Azotobacter salinestris: one gene and its partner. Each later gene encodes a partner of the first gene's protein in a complex. Links are inferred from orthologs where the notes say so. Each region holds a gene or a part of one and is shown on either strand. Other genes may lie near its edges. The genes, in order: GCU53_RS06910 and sdhA.

Region 1 (7,779 bases):
TACGCAGGGCGGTTCCGGCGTCCACCCGCTCACCGCATAGAATCATGCGCTTGGCCCAGCCCTCGCCGACCAGCCAGGGCAGCAGTTGGGTGCCGCCAGCGCAGGGCAACAGGCCAACGGCAGCTTCCGGCAGGGCCAGCAGGGCCTGGCGCTCGGCAATACGGATGTCGCAAGCCAGCGCGCATTCCAGACCGCCCCCCATGGCATAGCCATTTATTGCGGCGATGGAGACGCCCCGGAAATCGCGCAGTGCCTCGAAGGCCTCGCCGAAGCGACGGGCCATCTCCCGGGCCCTGTCACCATCGGCAAACAACTTGAGATCGGCGCCGGCACTGAAGAATTTATCTCCCTGCCCGGTCACCACCAGGGCATAGATGTCGTCGTCGCGATTGAGATGCTCGAGCAACAGGCGCAGACCTATCAGCGAGTCGCGGTCCCAGGTGTTGGCCGGCGGATGGTTAATGGTGATCAGCGCGGTATGCCCGTGCTTTTCCACTGTCAGCTTGTGGGTCAGGTCAAAGAGGCCGGAATGGTAGGTTTCTACGGCATGACTCATGGCGTTTTCCTTGAGTGGCGCGGGAAAGAGCTGTGGCCGGATGGTGACGGTCGCTCCAGCGTGCTGCCCTTCTCCAGCGCATGGCGGACGATGATCACTCGCATGATTCCATTGGTGTCTTCGGGGGCTGGTGTGCGTCGCTGTTGTGTACCCGAGGCTCCTGCGGATAAGCGTTCAGCTAGCCGGAGCCGCCGTGACGCTGCAGGACCTCGTCCGGATTTCGAGGCACTGGTCGGTGGCAAAGCGCCTGGCCATCGCACAATAAAAGAAGGGTAGCCTGCGGATGCCCACGGTCCAGCCGGTCGCTGGCCAGCAGTACCATCTGCCGGCTGGCGGTGGATCGAGTGAGCATGTCGGCGAGCTTGAGCTGCAGGGCCTGGAGCTCGGTCGACGGCTTGGCGAATTGTCGGCATCCGCAAGGTAGCCCGGCGCTACCCATGCCACACCGAAGAGCCCCTGGCGATATGAAATCCCCGGTCCATCGCCTCCATGTAGACGAATCCTGGCCTTTCGGACCGATGTGGTTGACTGCAGGAGTGCTGCGCACATCCTCGAGGGGGAAGGGGTATGGGGCGGCAGGGAGCGCCAGCCCCTCTTCCGATCGTTGCGTCCGTGGCGGATGCCTGCGGTATCGGCCGGCACCAGAAAGCAGAGATGCCGCATGCTCCCGCTTCGTCGGTGCAGGTCATGAAAGTTGGCGCATCGGTGCTGCCGGCGCTGAAGGCGAGGGATTTGCTGCCCTGTAGTGCGTAGGTGACCGTTTATGGCTGGCGAAGGTCTGCCCCTGTCGATTCGCAGGTGTTGTTCCTTGGTGAGTCGCGCTCCATCGCTGCTATCCCCGTCTATCGTTGTTATGCGCCATGACCGGGTGACTGGAGGTCGGTGTTCATGGCGACCGAGCAGGTGCTCTGCAGCCGGGATGGATGGGCCTCTTATGTTGTCGTAGCGGCATAGGGGCGGATTTTCATTGTCGGTCCATGCCTTGACTTGGTGGCGGGGCTTCTCTTAGCGTGCCGCGGTCATGTGCAGGAGGGGAAGGTATGGGCAGCGTCGAGGATCGTATCAAGCTGGAGGCATCCTGGAAGGAGGCGCTCCACGACGAGTTCGAGAAGCCCTATATGCAGGAGCTGGGTGATTTTCTGCGGCGGGAGAAGGCTGCCGGCAAGGAGATCTATCCGCCGGGAGCGCTGATTTTCAATGCGCTCGACTCGACGCCTCTGGGGCGGGTCAAGGTGGTGATCATCGGCCAGGACCCTTACCATGGTCCCGGCCAGGCCCATGGCCTGTGCTTCTCGGTGCAGCCGGGCGTGCCTGTACCGCCATCGCTGCAGAACATCTTCAAGGAGCTCAAGCGCGATCTGAACATCGACATGCCGAAGCACGGCTATCTGCAGCGCTGGGCAGAGCAGGGGGTGCTGTTGCTCAACACCTCGCTCACGGTGGAGCGCGGTAATGCCGGCTCGCATGCCGGCATGGGCTGGCAGCGTTTCACCGATCGGGTGATCGAGGTGGTCAGTCAGCGGCGGGAGCATGTGGTGTTCATGCTCTGGGGCTCCCATGCGCAGAGCAAGCGGCGCCTGATCGATTCGAGCAAGCACCTGATCCTCTGCTCGGCGCATCCCTCGCCGCTGTCGGCCCACCGTGGTTTCATCGGCAACGGCCACTTCAGCCGCGCCAATCAGTTTCTCGAGCAGCAGGGGCTGACACCGATCGATTGGCGCCTGCCGGAAGAGCCCTGAGCCCTGAGCCCTGAGCGTGGAGCTATCCTAGCGCTGGGTCTCCAGTTCGTGGTTCAGTTCGTAGGGAAGGTCAAGCAGGTGCAGGGTCGCTCCCTCGGGCGTCCCCAAGGTAATACGGCCATCCTCGACGGCGTCTTCCTGCAGCACGGCGAGCAGTTCTACGCCGTTTTCCGCCAGCGCGGCCAGAGCCACTTCACCGACGCTGGTGCGGTGCACGGGGGAGAACAGTTCGATGCCGGGCGCCGGTGCTTCGCTGCCATCCAGCGTCAGGCGATAGAGACGGCGCTTGAGCTTGCCCAGGTACTGCATGCGCGCGACGATTTCCTGGCCGCTGTAGCAGCCCTTCTTGAAGCTCACGCCACCGACCGCCTGCAGATTGATCATCTGTGGAATGAACAGCTCGCGGGTGGCACCGAAGACCTGGCCGATCCCGGCGCGGATCTGCGCCAGCAACCAGCGTTCCAGCGGGGCTTGGGGCAGACGGCTGGCCAGTTGGATGCGCAGCGTCTCAGCCTGCTCGGCCGGCGCCCAGAGCTCGGCGCGCCCGCCTTCCAGGCGGATGGCGATGAGTGCTCCATTGCGGACGACCCGGCCAGCCTCCGGGGATAGATCCAGGCCCAGGTCGGCGAGGGCGGCATCGCCGCCCACGAGGCCGAAGCGGCTCCAGACACCGCTTTCGTCGCTCAGTTGAGACTTGGAGAAGGCTGCGAACTTCTTCAAATCGGTCTGCTGAGGCTCGATCAGCTCGCTGGCCATGGCCAGGAGAAAGCCGTCCCGGTCGGGGAGGATGCGAAAACTCGAGACCATGCGCCCCTTTGGGGTACAGCGGGTACCGAGACTGGCGCTGCCGTCCTTCAGGTAATTGAGGTTGCAGGTCAGTTGTCCCTGCAGAAATTTATCGGCATCCGGACCACGAACGGCAAGCACACCTTCGTGGATCAGCGGACAGAAGAAAGCGGAGTCGGCCATGAGCATCACTGCAATTGATAAGGAGTAGCTGTCATCATAGAGACCGGTCCATGCCTTGTCAGCGGTGTCGTCGCGTTGCAACGCCGCTATAATGCAGCCTTCTTTCAAGGAACCCATCCCATGGCCGACGATATCGAACTCAACCGACTTTTCTGGCACAGCCGGCGCGGCATGCTGGAGCTGGACGTGCTGCTGGTGCCTTTCGTGAAGGAAGCCTACTCCGCGCTGAATGCCGAGGATCAGGCCCGTTTCCGCAAGCTGCTGAGCTGCGAGGATCAAGACATGTTCGGCTGGTTCATGCGCCGGGAAGAGCCGGCCGATCCCGATTTGCGCCGCATGGTGAACATGATTCTGGATCGTGTCCAACCCAAGTGATGTCTTCGAGTGCCGCTGGCAGCCTTCGCGGCAGTTGCTGGCGGCCTATCTGACTACCCAGGCGCTTGCCCTGGGCTCCCTCGCATTGGCCGATATACCTTCCTGGGGGCGCCTGCTCGGTGGCTCGTTGTGTCTGGCGCATGCGGTCTGGTGCCTGCCCAGGCAGATCCTGCTCTCCCATTCCGCGGCCTTCCGAGGTGTGCGCTGCGCTGCCTGCAGCTGGCAGCTGTGGAGTGTGCGCATGGGCTGGCAGCCCGTGCAGTTGCGGCCGGACAGCCTGGCCCTGCCAATGGCGGTCGTTCTTCGTTTTCGTCTGCCGGGGGAGTGGCAGGTGAGGAGCGTGTGCATCCCGCGCGATGCGCTGGCGCGGGATATCCATCGTCAATTGCGGGTGCGGCTGAGGTTCAGCCGACGTAGGTGGTCGGCACCAGAATAGTGTCGCGGGCTTCGGGCAGCAGGTCCGGATAGTCGAGGGTGTAGTGCAGGCCTCGGCTTTCATGGCGTTGCATGGCCGAGCGGATCATCAGATCGGCAACCAGGGCCAGGTTGCGTAGCTCGATCAGGTCGCGGCTGACCTTGTAGTTGCTGTAGAACTCGTCGATTTCGTCGAGCAGTAGCTTGACTCGGTGCTGCGCGCGCTGCAGGCGCTTGCTGGTGCGTACGATGCCGACATAGTCCCACATAAAGCGCCGCAACTCGTCCCAGTTGTGCGCGATGATCACATCCTCGTCGGAGTCGGTGACCTGACTGGCATCCCAGCTTGGCAGATTGCTCGGCAGCCCGATATCCGCCATCTGTTCAAGCATGTCGAGGGCTGCCGAGCGCGCATAGACGAAACACTCGAGAAGGGAGTTGCTGGCCATGCGGTTGGCGCCATGCAGGCCAGTGAAGCTGGTTTCGCCGATGGCGTAGAGGCCGGGAACGTCGGTCCGTCCATGGTTGTCGACGACGACGCCACCGCAGGTGTAGTGGGCGGCAGGGACCACCGGAATGGGCGCTTGGGTAATGTCGATGCCGAAGTCCAGGCAGCGCTCGTAGACGGTTGGAAAGTGCGACTGGATGAAGGTCGCCGGTTTGTGGCTGATGTCCAGATACACGCAGTCGATCCCGAGTCGCTTCATTTCATGGTCGATGGCGCGTGCGACGACGTCCCGAGGAGCCAGTTCGGCTCGTGGGTCGAAGCGGGGCATGAAGCGCTCGCCGTTGGGCAGCTTGAGCAGCCCGCCCTCGCCGCGCAAGGCTTCGGTGATCAGGAAGTTCTTGGCCTGCGGATGATAAAGGCAGGTCGGGTGGAACTGGTTGAACTCCAGGTTGCCCACTCGGCAGCCGGCGCGCCAGGCCATGGCAATGCCGTCGCCACAGGCGCTGTCGGGATTGCTGGTGTAGAGGTAGACCTTGGCTGCTCCGCCGCAGGCCAGCGCGGTGAAGCGTGCACTGTAGGTGTCGACTTCGCCGCTCTGGCGATTGAGGACGTAGGCTCCGAGACAACGCCTGCCCGGCAGGCCGAGCTTGCTTTCAGTGATCAGGTCGATGGCGACGTGTTGTCCGAGCAGTTCGATGTTCGGTCGCGTTTGTACCTGTGCGAGCAGGGTCTTGAAGATGGCGGCACCGGTGGCATCTGCGGCATGGATGATGCGCCGGTGACTGTGGCCGCCTTCGCGGGTCAGGTGAAATGTGAAACCGCCGTCGTCGCGTGCCGTAGGGTCTTCGCGGGTGAAGGGAACGCCCTGTTCGATCAGCCACTGGATGGCTTCCCGGCTATGCTCCACCGTGAAGCGTACAGCATCTTCCCGGCAGAGGCCGGCGCCGGCGATCAATGTATCCTCGACATGAGACTCTACGGTGTCGGTGTCGTCCAGTACGGCGGCCACGCCGCCTTGAGCCCAGAAGGTCGAGCCATTGGAGAGCTCTCCCTTGCTCAGGATGGCAATGTGCAGGTGGGGCGGCAAGTTGAGTGCCAGGGTCAGGCCGGCCGCGCCGCTGCCAATGATCAGAACATCATGCTGAAAATGTTGGCTCATGTCGAAAAAATCCGGGGAAAACAAAGGCTAGTAGGAGAAAGTCGGGCTTGGCACAATCGCCGACCTGGCCGCAGAGCTGTGAGGGGAACTCTGCACACGTTCAGGAGTCAATAACCGGTTGCAACAGGATGGCATACCGGTTAGGGATGGTCTGAAGTAGTCATGTATTTCTGGCTGACTTCAGCCCCCCGCCGACTTTGAAAGCGGAGAATCGATCAAAAACGATCAGATCACCCGCTCGTTTCTGCGTTTTTTAGCTGCCGCGAGCACGTCGCAGCAACCGTTTCCCGCATTACAGGCGCACCTCTCCTGCATTCGCCAGTAAATATCGGCGCGCCATCCACAGATTCGACAAGGCGAACAGCGTCACCAACTGTGACGTGTTTTTGGCCAATCCCCGGAAGCGCACCTTGGTGTAGCCAAACTGGCGCTTGATCACGCGGAACGGATGTTCGACCTTGGCTCGTACCTGGGCCTTGGCCTTCTCGATCTTGCGGATCGCTTTGTATAAGGCGCTACGCTTGCCATGCTTCTTGTAGGTACTGCGCCGGGCCGCGACCTGCCAGATGACCTGCCGACCTTCATGCTCGGGGCGCTTCTCTACGCCGGTATAGCCCGCATCGGCACTCACTACGTTTTCCTCGCCATGCAGCAGTTGGTCGACTTGGGTGACATCTGCCACGTTGGCTGCCGTGACCACCACGCTGTGCACCAGACCCGACTCAGCGTCGGCACCAATGTGAGCTTTTGCGCCGAAGTAGTACTGGTTGCCCTTCTTCGTCGAGTGCATTTCCGGGTCGCGCTTGCCGTCCTTGTTCTTCGTCGAGCTCGGCGCATGGATCAGGGTGGCGTCGACAATGGTGCCCTGGCGCAGCGACAGTCCGCGCTCGCCCAGATAGCCGTTGATCACCTCCAGTATTCCCCCGGCCAGTTCGTGCTTCTCCAGCAGGCGACGGAAGTTGAGGAGGGTCGTTTCGTCCGGGATGCGCTCCAGGCTCAGGCCGGCGAACTGGCGCAGGAGAGTGGTTTCGTACAGCGCTTCCTCCATCGCCGGATCGCTGTAGCCGAACCAGTTCTGCATCAGGTGCACGCGCAGCATGGCTGCCAGCGGGTAGGCGGGCCGACCGCCTTCGCCCTTGGGATAGTAGGGCTCGATCAGGGCGATCAGCCCCTGCCACGGCACCACCTGGTCCATCTCGAGCAGGAAGCGCTCGCGGCGGGTCTGCTTGCGCTTGCCGGCATACTCGGCATCGGCGAAGGACAGTTGCTTCATCGGGAAACTCGGACAAGGGAGCGGGTGTATTTCACCAGAATCGGGAAGTCTTTTTCAGGATTTCCTTAGCGACAGTGAAAGCTCAGAGAGGAGCAGGGCTAGCCCAGTGAGTGACTATTCCCATTGCGGGTAGTTCAGGTTACTTGATCCATTCGGAGTTGTTCGCTTTCTGCGGGAGGCCGCGCTTGGGGGGGGAACTTTTGCTTAATACCCGTGTCAATGGAAACAAGGTGATCCGGCGTCTGATGCTATGCCCCCTAGGGTTTAACGAGGAGTACTCATGTTAAACCAGGAGCAGGATCAGCAATTGGTCGAGCGGGTGCAGCGTGGTGACAGGCGAGCATTCGATTTGCTGGTGTTGAAATACCAGCACAAGATTCTCGGTTTGATCGTGCGTTTCGTGCATGATGCCCATGAGGCTCAGGATGTCGCTCAGGAGGCTTTCATCAAGGCCTATCGTGCGCTAGGCAATTTTCGCGGTGACAGCGCTTTCTATACGTGGCTGTACCGTATTGCCATCAATACTGCGAAGAATCATCTGGTGGCTCGTGGGCGACGTCCTCCCGACAGCGATGTGAACGCAGGGGATGCCGAGTTTTATGAGGGTGATCATGCTCTCAAGGATATCGAGTCGCCGGAGCGCTCTTTGCTGCGAGATGAAATAGAGGCCACGGTGCATCGAACCATCCAGCAACTGCCGGAAGATCTGCGTACGGCACTGACGCTGCGCGAATTCGATGGGTTGAGTTACGAAGATATTGCCAGTGTCATGCAATGTCCGGTTGGAACTGTACGTTCACGCATCTTTCGAGCGCGTGAGGCAATAGACAAAGCGCTGCAGCCATT
Region 2 (8,074 bases), 820 kb from region 1 along the record:
CGGCAGCACATGAGAGCACGAATAAAAAAGGCTGCGTAAGAACGCAGCCTTTTTTCCGCCGGGCGGGAAAGCGATTAGCGCTTTTCCACCGGGACGTAGTCGCGCTTCTCGTAGCCGGTATACAGCTGGCGCGGACGGCCAATCTTGTACGGGCCGGAGAGCATTTCCTTCCAGTGCGAGATCCAGCCCACGGTACGTGCCAGGGCGAAGATCACAGTGAACATGCTGGTCGGAATGCCGATCGCCTTGAGAATGATGCCCGAATAGAAGTCGACGTTCGGGTAGAGGTTGCGCTCCTTGAAATAAGGATCGTTGCGCGCAATCTCTTCCAGCTTCATGGCCAGTTCCAGCTGGGGATCGTTGATGCCCAGTTCGGACAGCACTTCGTCGCAGGTCTGCTTCATGACCTTGGCGCGCGGGTCGAAGTTCTTGTAGACGCGATGGCCAAAGCCCATCAGCTTGAACGGATCGTTCTTGTCCTTGGCCTTGGCCACGAACTTCTCGATGTTGGAGACATCGCCGATCTCGTCGAGCATGGTCAGCACGGCTTCGTTGGCGCCGCCGTGTGCCGGTCCCCACAGGGCCGCGATGCCGGCAGCGATACAGGCGAACGGGTTGGCACCCGAGGAGCCGGCCAGACGCACGGTGGAGGTCGAGGCGTTCTGCTCGTGGTCCGCATGCAGAACGAAGATGCGATCCATGGCCTTGGCCAGAACCGGGCTGATCGGCTTCACTTCACAGGGGGTGTTGAACATCATGTGCAGGAAGTTTTCCGCGTAATCCAGATCGTTGCGCGGATACATCAGCGGCTGGCCGAGAGAGTACTTGTAAACCATGGCGGCCAGAGTCGGCATCTTGGCTACCAGGCGAATTGCGGAGATCTCGCGATGCTGCGGATCATTGATGTCCAGCGAGTCGTGATAGAAGGCGGAGAGGGCTCCGACAACACCACACATGACGGCCATCGGGTGAGCGTCGCGGCGGAAACCGTTGAGGAAGTTCTTCAGCTGCTCATGAACCATGGTGTGGTTCTTGATATTGTTGACGAACTTCGCTTTCTGATCGGCGTTGGGCAGTTCGCCGTTCAGCAGCAGATAACAAGTCTCGAGATAATCGGAATTTTCCGCGAGTTGTTCGATCGGATAACCACGGTGCAACAGAATGCCATTGTCGCCGTCGATATAGGTAATCTTCGATTCGCAGGAGGCAGTAGACATGAAGCCAGGATCGAAGGTGAATTGGCCCGTCGAGGTCAGACCACGTACATCAATCACATCGGGACCGACAGTACCGGTCAACATGGGCAGTTCAACGGGAGCCTTGCCCTCGATGATCAACTGCGCTTTTTTGTCAGCCATGAGTGGCCTCCTTTTTGAGCTTTCTGCTAGGTATCGTCGGCGGGTCCCACATGTGCGGGGCCGCCTCTATCTATAGAGCGTCACTATAGGGGTGACGAGTCTGAAAGCAATCTGCACCAAAGTAGTAGTGGTGCGTTCGTTTCAGAACGGGTTGCACGCGAAAAAAGAAACTATTTACGTGATTAATAGCCATCGTGCAATCACTACTTTGTTGAGGGTGCTTGCGTTGTCATTAGTACCCTAACTGTCTATACTCGGCAACCGACCGCCAGGGGCTTTGAAGCCGCGTATTCTGGAGGTTGCCGCTCTCTGGGTGGTGGGTACCTGACCAGTGCACATCCCAACAACTTCGCCCTGCTCGCCAGGGCTCTCACAGTGAATGAAAGCCGTGAAAAGCCAACGACCTGTAAACCTAGACCTTAGGACAATCAAACTTCCTGTCACTGCTTACACGTCCATTCTTCACCGTATCTCTGGTGTCATCCTCTTCCTGGGAATTGTCGTGCTGCTGTCCTGGCTCGACAAGTCTCTGTCGTCGGAGGAAGGCTTCGAGCAGGTGAAGGGGTATCTGGCCAGTCCGCTGGTCAAGCTGGTGGCATGGGGCTTGGTGTCCGCATTGCTGTACCACCTGGTGGCCGGCGTGCGCCATCTGATCATGGATATGGGCATCGGTGAAACGCTGGAAGGCGGCACCAAGGGCTCGAAAATCGTTATCGGCGTTTCGGTGGCGCTGATCCTGCTGTCGGGGGTTTGGATATGGTAACTAATGTCACGAATTTCTCGCGCTCGGGCCTCTATGACTGGATGGCCCAGCGTGTCTCCGCGGTCATTCTCGCGGCATATACCCTCTTCCTGCTGGGTTACCTGTTCTTCAGCTCGGATCTGACCTACGGCGAATGGCATGGCCTGTTCTCCAGCACCGGCATGCGGATCTTCAGTCTGCTGGCTCTCGTCGCACTGAGCGTACATGCTTGGGTCGGCATGTGGACCATCTCGACTGACTACCTGACTCCGATGGCGCTGGGCAAACTGGCGACCGTTGTGCGTTTCCTTTTCCAGGCCGCGTGTGGCATCGCCATGTTCGCGTTTTTCGTCTGGGGTGTGCAGATTCTTTGGGGTATCTGATTCATGGCTAACATTCGTACGCTTTCCTTCGACGCAATCATCGTCGGCGGTGGTGGTGCTGGCATGCGTGCTGCTCTGCAACTGGCTCAGGGCGGCCACAAGACTGCAGTAGTCACCAAGGTATTTCCGACCCGTTCACACACCGTGTCCGCCCAGGGCGGCATCACCTGCGCCATCGCCTCGGCCGACCCGAACGACGATTGGCGCTGGCACATGTACGACACCGTCAAGGGCTCCGACTACATCGGTGACCAGGACGCCATCGAATACATGTGCTCGGTCGGCCCCGAAGCCGTATTCGAACTCGAGCACATGGGGCTGCCGTTCTCCCGTACCGAAACCGGCCGCATCTACCAGCGTCCGTTCGGTGGCCAGTCCAAGGACTATGGCAACGGCGGCCAGGCTGCCCGTACCTGCGCAGCTGCCGACCGTACCGGCCACGCGCTGCTGCACACCCTGTATCAGGGCAACTTGAAGAACAACACCACGTTCCTCAACGAGTGGTACGCGGTCGATCTGGTGAAGAACCAGGACGGCGCCGTGGTCGGCATCATCGCCATCTGCATCGAAACCGGCGAAACCGTCTACATCCGCTGCAAGGCCGTGGTTCTGGCCACCGGCGGCGCCGGTCGCATCTACGCCTCGACCACCAACGCTCTGATCAACACCGGTGACGGCGTGGGCATGGCCCTGCGTGCTGGCGTGCCGGTGCAGGACATCGAGATGTGGCAGTTCCACCCGACCGGTATCGCTGGTGCCGGTGTGCTGGTGACCGAAGGCTGCCGCGGCGAAGGTGGCTACCTGATCAACAAGCACGGCGAGCGTTTCATGGAGCGTTATGCTCCGAACGCGAAGGACCTTGCCGGTCGTGACGTCGTCGCCCGCTCCATGGTCAAGGAAATCATCGCCGGCAACGGTTGTGGTCCGGATGGCGACCATGTGCTGCTGAAGCTCGACCACCTCGGCGAGGAAGTGCTGCACAGCCGCCTGCCCGGCATCTGCGAACTGTCCAAGACCTTCGCCCATGTCGATCCGGTGACTGCCCCGGTTCCGGTCGTGCCGACCTGCCACTACATGATGGGTGGCGTGGCCACCAACATCCACGGCCAGGCCATCACCCAGGACGCCAACGGCAACGACAAGATCATCGAAGGTCTGTTCGCCGTGGGTGAAGTGGCATGCGTGTCCGTACACGGCGCCAACCGTCTGGGCGGCAACTCGCTGCTCGACCTGGTCGTGTTCGGCCGTGCCGCCGGTCTGCATCTGGAGAAGGCACTCAAGGAAGGCATCGAGTACCGTGGTGCTTCCGAGTCCGACCTGGACGAGTCCCTCAAGCGCCTGTCCGGCGTGAACGAGCGCAGCACTGGCGAAGAAGTCGCTCCCCTGCGCAAAGAGCTGCAGAACTGCATGCAGAACTACTTCGGTGTGTTCCGTACCGGCGAATACATGCAGAAGGGTATCGCCCAGCTGGCCGAGCTGCGTGATCGCATCGCTCAAGTCAAGATCAACGACAAGAGCCAGGCGTTCAACACCGCTCGCATCGAAGCTCTCGAGCTGCAGAACCTGCTCGAAGTGGCCGAGGCCACTGCGATCGCTGCGGAAGCTCGCAAGGAATCCCGTGGCGCCCACGCCCGTGAGGACTTCGAAGAGCGCGACGACAAGGAATGGCTGTGCCACACCCTGTACTTCCCGGGTGAGAAGCGCGTGACCAAGCGTGCTGTCAACTTCGCGCCGAAGACCGTTCCGGTGTTTGAACCCAAAGTGCGTACTTATTAAGGGTTATCGATATGTCGCTGCCCAAGACATTGCAAGTTAGCGTTTATCGCTACAACCCGGAGCAGGACTCTGCTCCCTACATGCAGAACCTGAACATTGACATCGACGGCAAGGATCTTATGGTCCTCGATGTCCTGGCCCTGATCAAGGAGCGTGACGGCAGCTTCTCCTACCGCCGCTCCTGCCGCGAAGGTGTCTGCGGCTCCGATGGCATGAATCTGAATGGCAAGAACGGCCTGGCCTGCATCACCCCGCTGTCCAGCGTGGTGACTGACGGCAAGCTGGTTATCCGCCCGCTGCCCGGCCTGCCGGTCATCCGCGACCTGGTCGTGGACATGAGCATCTTCTACAAGCAGTACGAAAAGGTGCAGCCTTACCTGCAAAACAATACTCCCGCCCCGGCCATCGAGCGTCTGCAGAGCCCGGAAGAGCGTGAGAAGCTGGACGGTCTCTACGAGTGCATCCTGTGCGCTTGCTGCTCGACCTCCTGCCCGTCTTTCTGGTGGAACCCGGACAAGTTCCTCGGTCCCGCTGCACTGCTGCAGGCTTATCGCTTCCTGGCCGACAGTCGTGACACCAAGACCCAGGACCGTCTGGCTGCCATGGACGACCCGTTCAGCGTATTCCGTTGCCGCGGCATCATGAACTGTGTGTATGTCTGCCCGAAAGGCCTGAACCCGACCAAGGCCATCGGTCACGTGCGCGACATGCTGCTGCGTAGCGGTACCTGATCGGTTCTTGGCAATACCGTATACCTGCGGCGTCGGGAGCGATCCTGGCGCCGCAGTCGAAGATGGATCCGCAGCTCATGAAGCCGCGCTCCTATGAAGAATTTGACTAGCAGGGGCATCCGGGCAGGCGTCCGGACTATCTGTGGGATCCGTAGTGGCTTTACCAAAGTCGCTGCTTCATGACTTTGGAACGACCATGTGCGGCTCACGCCGATGGTGTCCCCTCACAAGGGTGACCAAGCATGCAAGATAGCGTTATGCAACGCATGTGGAACAGTGCCCACCTTTCCGGTGGAAATGCTGCTTATGTGGAAGAGCTCTACGAGCTTTACCTGCACGACCCCAACGCTGTGCCCGAAGAGTGGCGCACCTATTTCGAGAAACTGCCCGCCGAAGCCGGCACCTCCTCCGACGTTCCACACGCTCCCGTCCGCGACCAGTTCGTTCTGTTGGCCAAGAACCAGCGTCGCGCACAGCCGGTCGCAACCTCCAGCGTAAGCACCGAACACGAGAAGAAGCAGGTCGAAGTCCTGCGTCTGATCCAGGCCTACCGCATGCGCGGCCATCAGGCCTCGCAACTGGACCCGCTCGGTCTTTGGCAGCGCACCGCGCCCTCCGATCTGTCGATCACTCATTACGGGCTGACCAACGCCGATCTGGACACCACCTTCCGCACCGGCGAACTCTACATCGGTAAGGAAGAAGCGACCCTACGCGAAATCCTGCAGGCATTGCAGGAGACATATTGCCGCACTATCGGCGCCGAGTTCACCCATATCGTCGATTCCGAGCAGCGCAACTGGTTCGCCCAGCGCATGGAGAGCGTGCGTGGTCGCCCGGTTTACTCCAAAGAGGTGAAAGGCCACCTCCTCGAGCGCCTGACCGCTGCCGAAGGCCTGGAGAAGTACCTGGGCACCAAGTACCCGGGCACCAAGCGTTTCGGTCTGGAAGGCGGCGAGAGCCTGGTTCCGGTTGTCGACGAGATCATCCAGCGCTCCGGCTCCTACGGCACCAAGGAAGTCGTCATCGGCATGGCCCACCGCGGCCGTCTGAACCTGCTGGTCAATGCGCTGGGCAAGAACCCGCGCGACCTGTTCGACGAGTTCGAAGGCAAGAAGATGGTCGAGCTGGGCTCCGGTGACGTGAAGTACCACCAGGGCTTCTCCTCCAACGTGATGACCCCGGGTGGCGAAGTGCACCTGGCCATGGCATTCAACCCGTCGCACCTGGAAATCGTCTCCCCAGTGGTCGAAGGCTCCGTGCGTGCCCGTCAGGACCGTCGTGGCGACGCTATCGGCGACAAGGTGGTACCGATCTCCATCCACGGCGACTCGGCCTTCGCCGGTCAAGGCGTGGTGATGGAAACCTTCCAGATGTCGCAGATCCGCGGCTACAAGACGGGCGGTACCATCCACATCGTGGTCAACAACCAGGTTGGCTTCACCACCAGCAACCCGGCCGATACCCGCTCCACCGAGTACTGCACCGATCCGGCGAAGATGATTCAGGCACCGGTCCTGCACGTCAACGGCGACGATCCTGAAGCCGTGCTGTTCGTAACTCAGCTGGCCGTCGACTACCGCATGCAATTCAAGCGCGACGTGGTCATCGATCTGGTTTGCTACCGCCGTCGCGGCCACAACGAGGCCGACGAGCCGAGCGGCACCCAGCCGCTGATGTACCAGAAGATCGCCAAGCAGCGCACCACCCGCGAGCTGTACGCCGATGCCCTGGTCAAGGAAGGCAGCCTGAGCCAGGAAGAAGTCCAGGCCAAGGGTGACGAGTACCGTACCGCGCTGGACAACGGTCAGCACGTGCTCAAGAGCCTGGTCAAGGAGCCGAACACCGAGCTGTTCGTCGACTGGACCCCGTACCTGGGCCACGCCTGGACTGCTCGTCACGACACCAGCTTCGACCTGAAGACCCTGCAGGAGCTGAACGCCAAGCTGCTGCAGATCCCGGAAGGTTTCGTCGTGCAGCGCCAGGTCGCCAAGATCCTCGAGGATCGCGACCGTATGGGCGTCGGCGCCATGCCGATCAACTGGGGCTGCGCCGAGACCCTGGCCTACGCCACCTTGTTGAAGGAAGGCCATCCGGTGCGCATCACTGGCCAGGACGTCGGTCGTGGCACCTTCTCGCACCGCCATGCCGTGCTGCACAACCAGAAGGACGCCAGCCGCTACATCCCGCTGCAGAACCTCTATGAGGGGCAGCCGACGTTCGAGCTGTACGACTCCTTCCTTTCGGAAGAGGCGGTGCTCGCCTTCGAATACGGCTACGCCACTACCACGCCGAACGCGCTGGTGATCTGGGAAGCCCAGTTCGGTGACTTCGCCAACGGTGCCCAGGTGGTGATCGACCAGTTCATCAGCAGCGGCGAGACCAAGTGGGGCCGTCTGTGCGGCCTGACCATGCTGCTGCCGCACGGCTACGAAGGTCAGGGGCCGGAGCACTCCTCCGCCCGTCTGGAGCGCTACCTGCAGCTGTGCGCCGAGCAGAACATCCAAGTCTGCGTGCCGACCACCCCGGCGCAGGTCTACCACATGCTGCGTCGCCAGGTGATCCGCCCGCTGCGCAAGCCGCTGGTGGTCCTGACGCCGAAGTCGCTGCTGCGCCACAAGGCGGCGATCTCCACCTTGGAGGATCTGGCTCACGGCTCCTTCCATCCGGTCCTGCCGGAGGTCGACAGCCTCGATCCGAAGAAGGTCGAACGTCTGGTCCTGTGCAGCGGCAAGGTTTACTACGACCTGCTGGACAAGCGCCGTGCCGAGGGCCGCGAGGACATCGCCATCGTTCGCATCGAGCAGCTCTATCCGTTCCCGGAAGAGGAGCTGGCCGAGGTCATGGCGCCCTACACCAACCTCAAGCACGTGGTCTGGTGTCAGGAAGAGCCGATGAACCAGGGGGCCTGGTATTGCAGCCAGCATCACATGCGTCGTGTCGCCAGCGCGCACAAGAAGGACCTGTTCCTTCAGTATGCCGGTCGCGAAGCCTCGGCCGCTCCGGCTTGCGGTTACGCGTCGATGCATGCCGAGCAGCAGGAAAAACTGCTGCAGGATGCTTTCACTGTTTAATGCCTTCTCG

Evidence for each region.
Region 2: the proteins of GCU53_RS06910 (region 1) and sdhA are in contact, whole or in part, in a crystal structure (PDB 6C12), measured with the Escherichia coli proteins. The link is inferred for Azotobacter salinestris from one-to-one orthologs.

Annotation. Positions count from the first base shown.
Region 1 is NZ_CP045302.1:1,468,360-1,476,138, reverse strand. The notes cover bases 2,352-5,011. They hold GCU53_RS06910 (FAD assembly factor SdhE), read left to right. Parts: upstream 2,352-3,384; coding sequence 3,385-3,639; downstream 3,640-5,011. Other genes in these bases: nadB (L-aspartate oxidase), read right to left, coding at 4,044-5,011; GCU53_RS06905 (protein YgfX), read left to right, coding at 3,623-4,075; ygfZ (CAF17-like 4Fe-4S cluster assembly/insertion protein YgfZ), read right to left, coding at 2,352-3,264. Also shown: GCU53_RS06930 (enoyl-CoA hydratase), read right to left, coding at 1-556; GCU53_RS26760 (acyl-CoA dehydrogenase family protein), read right to left, coding at 735-995; ung (uracil-DNA glycosylase), read left to right, coding at 1,597-2,295; more of ygfZ, read right to left, coding at 2,323-2,351; more of nadB, read right to left, coding at 5,012-5,660; GCU53_RS06895 (IS5 family transposase), read right to left, coding at 5,953-6,933; rpoE (RNA polymerase sigma factor RpoE/AlgU), read left to right, coding at 7,214-7,779. UniProt on the Escherichia coli protein: An FAD assembly protein, which accelerates covalent attachment of the cofactor into other proteins.
Region 2 is NZ_CP045302.1:645,391-653,464, reverse strand. The notes cover bases 1,918-4,872. They hold sdhA (succinate dehydrogenase flavoprotein subunit), read left to right. Parts: upstream 1,918-2,486; coding sequence 2,487-4,259; downstream 4,260-4,872. Other genes in these bases: GCU53_RS02965 (succinate dehydrogenase iron-sulfur subunit), read left to right, coding at 4,271-4,872; sdhD (succinate dehydrogenase, hydrophobic membrane anchor protein), read left to right, coding at 2,115-2,483; sdhC (succinate dehydrogenase, cytochrome b556 subunit), read left to right, coding at 1,918-2,121. Also shown: gltA (citrate synthase), read right to left, coding at 75-1,358; more of sdhC, read left to right, coding at 1,738-1,917; more of GCU53_RS02965, read left to right, coding at 4,873-4,990; GCU53_RS02960 (2-oxoglutarate dehydrogenase E1 component), read left to right, coding at 5,233-8,064. UniProt on the Escherichia coli protein: Two distinct, membrane-bound, FAD-containing enzymes are responsible for the catalysis of fumarate and succinate interconversion; the fumarate reductase is used in anaerobic growth, and the succinate dehydrogenase is used in aerobic growth.